2 regions of the Pseudoalteromonas 'SMAR' genome follow, and region 2 is predicted to be linked to the other one. Evidence: predicted binding sites of a transcription regulator. Region 2 holds the regulator's gene; the other holds the start of a gene.
The links. The regulator sigma-54, encoded in region 2, starts transcription at its own class of promoters, with help from an activator protein. The targets are predictions, from matches to a motif close to GTTGGCACGNNNNTNGNNT.
Positions count from the first base shown of each region.

Region 1: ACNKW2_RS11020 (DUF2884 family protein) is a predicted target of sigma-54. The motif match lies at 1,900-1,918, and genes of this name have one in related genera.

Region 1 covers NZ_JBLWMW010000023.1:13,886-17,030, forward strand. The annotation lists gene ACNKW2_RS11015 (aminotransferase-like domain-containing protein) at 1-1,042, shown strand, start outside; gene ACNKW2_RS11020 (DUF2884 family protein) at 1,077-1,862, opposite strand; gene ACNKW2_RS11025 (PA3496 family putative envelope integrity protein) at 2,151-2,336, shown strand; gene ACNKW2_RS11030 (c-type cytochrome) at 2,484-2,930, opposite strand; gene ACNKW2_RS11035 (DUF2721 domain-containing protein) at 2,991-3,145, opposite strand, start outside.
Region 2 covers NZ_JBLWMW010000004.1:125,639-128,783, forward strand. The annotation lists gene lptB (LPS export ABC transporter ATP-binding protein) at 1-510, shown strand, start outside; gene ACNKW2_RS03340 (RNA polymerase factor sigma-54) at 557-2,056, shown strand; gene hpf (ribosome hibernation promoting factor) at 2,086-2,373, shown strand; gene ptsN (PTS IIA-like nitrogen regulatory protein PtsN) at 2,375-2,833, shown strand; gene rapZ (RNase adapter RapZ) at 2,826-3,145, shown strand, end outside.

The sequences.
Region 1 (3,145 bases), on a different contig from region 2:
GCGTAGAGCCATGAAGCAGGCCGGTCATGAGCTGATTAATTATGGTCCTATGGATGGCTTGGAAAGCCTAAAAAAACAGATTGTACGTCGTTACTTAGATATGGGCCTGGCCATTGATATGGCGGAATTAGTGATCACCAATGGCGCTCAAGAAGCCTTGGCAATCGCGCTGCAAGCGGTGACTACTAAGGGCGATGTCGTGGCGGTTGAATCACCTTGCTATTTTGGCATTGTTGAGCTGGTTGAGAGTTTGGGTCTTCAGGCCATTGAGATCCCGGTGTGTCATGATGATGGTATTTGGCTGGAAGACCTGGAAAAAGCACTGGATCAGCATGATATTCGTGCTTGTGTGTTTTCTACCAGTATTAACAATCCCTTAGGTAGCTTTATGCCCGATAGCCGCCGCGCTGAATTAGTTGCGCTGCTAGAATCTCGTGATGTGGTACTGATTGAAGACGATGTCTATGGAGACTTGTACTTTACTGAGCAACGCGGCATTCCTGCCCAAGCGTTTAGTCGCAAAGGCATGGTGATCACCTGCTCTTCCTTTTCAAAAACAGCAGCACCAAGCTACCGTGTTGGCTGGATGGTAGCAGGGCAGTTTGTGGCTAAGGCGAAGCGTATCAAGCGCGCGTTAAGTTGTTCTTCATCGCTGATGAATCAGTGGGCGTTAGCTGAGTTTCTTAGCTCGGGTGGCTATGAGCGCCACTTAAAGCTAGTACGTAAACGCTTAATGGAAAATCGGGACCGTATGGTGCAAACGGTGCGTCAAGCATTCACAGATGACATTCGGGTTAGCCGGCCGCAAGGAGGGTGCGTACTGTGGCTGGATCTGGGGAAGCAAGTGAGTGGAGCGGCATTATTTCAACGGGCACTGGAAAACGGCATTAGCATTACTCCTGGCACCTTGTTTAGCGCCAGTAACCGATATCAGCACTGTATTAGAATTAGCTATGGATTACCGTGGAGCAATGACGTGGAGCAGGCAGTTTATCAATTAGGCAGGCTGACGACAGAGCTTAAAAACGCCAGTGGACGCTAATAGCATGCACTGGCGGTGAGCAGAGGGTTACCCTTTATTTAAAACGAAACAGTTGAAAATTAGACATTTCTGGTACCGCTTTGGCAACCATTGCCTCACTGTGAGCGATTTTTTCGAAGTCACCACACAGGGCATTGGCTTTTGCTTCGATGGCCTCGGCTTGGTGTTCAACTTTGCTTTCAATTTGCTGAGCAAAGTTTGTCATGCGCTTTTCGAAGTTGCCCATGTCGCCATTGGCGTCAGACATCTCATTACCTAGCGCCACTAAAATACTGCCGATAGATTGCATCATAGCCTCTTCCATGGCTTCTTCAATTTTCTCTTCAAATTGACCGTTGAAGTTCTGACCAAAGTCTTCGAAGGTTTGTTTTCCCATTACAAAGGCACCCTGTTGATAAAAGGTGCGATGTACTTCACTTTCTAAGTCGGCAATCACCGCATGAATATTGTCTAAGCTATTTAGGTTAAATGCTTGCGCCACCTCATCTAACGCCACACCGGCCAGTTTAATGCCTTCAAAAGCAATGTCGGCCACTTGTGGTAAGCGACCACGTAACTGATCACCGTATTGACTCAACTGCGCTTGCTGCTCAGCCGTTAAATTGACTTTTTCGCCATTGATGGTCAGCTCACCGTATTGTGTGATAGCGGCGGTATTATCTCTGGCAGTGGTAATGGTAAGGTGGTTGGGCGTAATTTTTACGTCGTTTTGAAACTCGACTTCACAGTTGTCACCGCTAAATGTGATGTGATTCTTTTGGTGTGCCATAGCGGTGCTGCTGATCATGGTTGCAGCGCTTAACAATAAAACTTTATACATGGTTCATCCCCTTTACTCTTGGTTACGATAAGAAATAAAACAAGAACAGTGCCAACAATTAAAGTCCATATAAAACAGTGTGTTGAGGTTTTTTTGGATGTAGGTAAAAGAAAAGCGATGAGTAAAATGACGATTATTTGGTGAGATTCCGCACTATTTTTAAGAGGATAAATAAAATTTATTGTCATGATAAAAAACTCTCACTTTTCAGATCGTGATTTTAGCGCTAAATAGTGATCTTGAGAGTTCGCTCTCATCATTTTTAATTCAATATTTTTGGAGTGAGTTGTGGGTAAGACATTTTCTTACGATGCCCTTGATGATGACTTTGCAGATGATGAGTTTGAAAAGCTTGGGCGTAACCAGCATGACAAACAAAAGCGTAAAATTAAACGCAAGCTAGATGACTACCTAGAGCAAAAACGCTTACGCAGAAACTTAGGTGACGATGACTTCGATTACCTAGATGACTAGTGGTCTTAGTTACCTATAAGCTGTGGCGATGACGAAAGGTTATTGTGCAATTCGACTTATGGTTTCAGCCATTTACAAGCCGCATATGGTGGTAGGTGACTGAGAATAAACAGCCGCGTTATGCGGCTGTTTGGTATGATTGTGTCATTAGTCTTTGAATGACTTATGGCAGTCTTTACAGCCCTTTGCCCAATCACGGAATGCTGGCGCAATTTGTTTTTTATCACCACTTTGAGCGGCAACCGCAAGCGCTTGAGCGTATTCGGCAAATTGCGAAGCTTTGCTGTCGAACGTCGCTTTATCTTGCCAAATAGCAGGTAAGGCGTCGGTATCGCCCTTATCTGAACCTGTGATAAATGCTTCCCATGGCATTTGCGAAAGTTGTGCTGCGTTTTCTGCGCGCTGCTTAAACACTTCGGCATCAAACGGTACTTTACCCTTTAGCATGTCGCCCATATTACCAATCTGAAAACGGATCAATTGGAAAGAAGCTTTGCGGTACTCAATGGCGTCCTCGGCAGATTCAAACATCGGATTCGCTTGTACGCTTGCTGCTAGGCAGCTTAATAGTGTGACGGTGATGAGTTTTTTCATGAAATACCCTTAATGTTTCCTTATTTTTCAAAATATAAACTGGCTAATACCACCCTAGTATTAACTTTCTATGTCTTTAAAAATCATACCTCGGCGCATGCTCCGAGTGGCAAGAAATATTTCCCCTAAGAGCGAAACAAAAGCCCCGATTAACAGGACCATAGCCGCAATAAAGCACGATGATAGCGTGATCCCTAGTGGCATGCTATAAAGGT
Region 2 (3,145 bases):
CACAGCCGCGCCCGAATGGGGATAGGCTATTTACCCCAAGAGTCCTCGATTTTTCGTAAGCTTTCCGTATACCAAAACTTAATGGCCATTTTAGAGACCCGTAAGGACTTAACCAAAGCCCAACGTGAAACCGAACTCAATGAACTATTAGATGAGTTTAATATCCAGCATATTCGCGACTCACAGGGAATGGCACTGTCTGGTGGCGAACGACGTCGAGTAGAGATCGCCCGAGCTCTGGCGGCCAACCCGAAATTTATTCTCCTTGATGAACCTTTTGCTGGTGTTGATCCCATTTCGGTGTTAGATATAAAGACCATAATTGAGCACTTAAAAAATCGTGGCATTGGCGTGCTAATTACCGATCATAATGTCAGGGAAACCCTTGATGTATGTGAAAAAGCTTATATTGTTTCACATGGGGAATTAATCGCATCAGGTACGCCAGAACACGTTTTAGCCGATCAAACCGTAAGAGATGTCTACCTAGGCGAACAATTCAAGCTATAGTTAAGACGTAGTAATAATAACTGTTATAAGGGATTGTTAAAGATACATGAGGCAATCATTACAGCTGCGCATGGGGCAGCAACTTACAATGACTCCACAACTGCAACAGGCGATACGCTTGCTGCAGCTCAGTACCTTGGATTTGCAACAGGAAATCCAAGAAGCACTGGATAGCAACCCGTTGCTAGAAGTGGAAGAAGGTGAAAACGCTGATACCGAAAGCTTGGAGCAAAACAACCAAGAAAAATCCGCTGCAGACGAAGGTCAAGCATCTCAGGAAGAAGCGCCTGTCAGTGATTATGAGCTCGATTCTGATACCGCCATGAGCAAAGACACGGTTAGCGATGACTTAGCCATGGACGTCACTTGGGATGAGTATATGAGTGCAGCCCCTGTTGCCAGCTCAGCTCCTCTTCCAGATGATGATAATGTTTATCAAGGAGAAACATCTGAGTCGCTGCATGACTATTTGATGTGGCAATTAGAGCTCACTCCTTTTAGTCCCACGGATAGAGCCATTGCTATTGCCATCATTGAGGCGGTCGATGTCTCTGGATTACTCACCCTAAGCTGTGAAGACATTCTCGACAGCATTAATGACGCAGAAGCAGAGGAACCGATAGAGTTAGACGAGGTGGAAGCCGTACTCAAGCGTGTGCAGCTGTTTGACCCTGTTGGTGTTGCTGCACGGAGCTTGCAAGAGTGTTTGTGTATACAGCTTAATCAGTTTGCATCAGAGACACCTTGGCTGGCAGAAACCAAAATGATCCTCACTGAGCACATCGATCTACTGGCGAGCCGAGATTACCGTACCTTAGCGAAAAAGACGCGGTTAAAAGAGGCCGAATTGAAAGAGGTGATGACGCTGATCCACAGCCTCAATCCCAAGCCGGCCGCCAGCATTATTCGTGAAGAGCCTGAGTATGTCATCCCTGATGTCTCGGTGAAAAAAGTAAAAGGTCGCTGGGTAGTCGAACTCAATCCTGATGCCATGCCAAAAATCCGCGTCAATGATCATTATGCGGCCATGTCTAGAACCGCTCGCTCTAGTGCTGATAGCCAATTTATTCGCTCCCACTTACAAGAAGCTAAGTGGTTTATTAAAAGTCTAGAAAGCCGTAATGATACTTTATTAAAAGTAACCAATTGCATTGTCCAGCAACAACAGGCATTCTTTGAACATGGCCCTGAAGCAATGCGCCCAATGGTACTTAATGATGTCGCTGAGATGGTTGATATGCATGAGTCTACAATTTCTCGTGTCACCACCCAGAAGTATATGCATACGCCTCGTGGTATCTTTGAGTTAAAGTATTTCTTCTCTAGCCATGTCAGTACCGAAAACGGCGGTGAGTGCTCATCTACCGCGATTAGAGCGCTCATCAAAAAGCTAATAGCTGCAGAAAACACCGCTAAGCCATTAAGTGATAGCAAAATTGCAGATATTTTAGCTGAGCAAGGAATTAAGGTAGCGAGACGTACGATTGCAAAATATCGTGAATCCCTAGCCATTCCACCGTCAAATCAACGTAAAAGCTTGATTTAAGACGTAAAAAACCAAGAAGGAAAATGCTTATGCAACTAAATCTAACTGGTCGCCATGTAGAAATCACAGACTCATTACGAGACTATGTCACCAACAAGTTTGCGAAGCTAGAGAGGCATTTTGATCATATAAATAACGTTCACGTGATCCTTGATGTTGAAAAGCTGGTACAAAAAGCAGAGGCAACATTACACGTCAATGGCGGTGAGCTGTTTGCATCGACCGAGCATCAAGATATGTATGCGGCAATTGATAAGCTCATTGATAAGCTAGACCGTCAAGTTATCAAACACAAAGAGAAGCTCACTCGACACTAAAATGAAATTATGCACATTAGTGAACAAGGACTGTAGCAAAGCTGCGGTCCTTTTTAATAGCAAAAAAAGAATTCTAGAATACATCAGTGAACTGGCTCACCAGCAACTTCCTGATGTTAGCAAACACGTCATTCTCGATGCGTTAATGACACGGGAAAAGCTCGGCAGTACTGGGATAGGAAAAGGCATTGCCATACCCCATGGTCGGTTGCAAGGTATTGAGCAAATTCTGGCGATGGTGCTGGTGAGTGAGCAGCCGATCGCCTTTGAAGCAATCGACAAGCAACCCGTGGACATTTTTGTCGCTTTTATTGTCCCTGAGGGCAATAATGAAGAACACTTAAAAACTTTAGCTGCTATCGCTGAAAAACTGCAAGACAAATCGTTTTGTAAACAGCTACGGCACGCCAAGACCGATCAAGAGCTTTACGCAGTTATCCAAGGAGACGATAATGGGTGATGAAGACAAGGGGTTAGAGTTAATCATTATTAGTGGCCGTTCTGGTTCTGGTAAATCAGTGGCTTTACGCGTGCTAGAGGACTTAGGCTATTACTGTGTTGATAACATCCCGGTCAACCTGTTGCCTTCTTTGGTGCGCAGCGTATCCGATAACTACAATAAAATCGCTGTCAGCATCGACGTTAGAAACCTACCCAAAGAACAAGACGAATTTAACGACATTCTTGAGTACCTTCCTGGATTTGCTAAGCCCGCTCTATTTTATTTAGATAGTGACGATCAGACCCTTATAAAGCGCTTTTCTGAAACCCG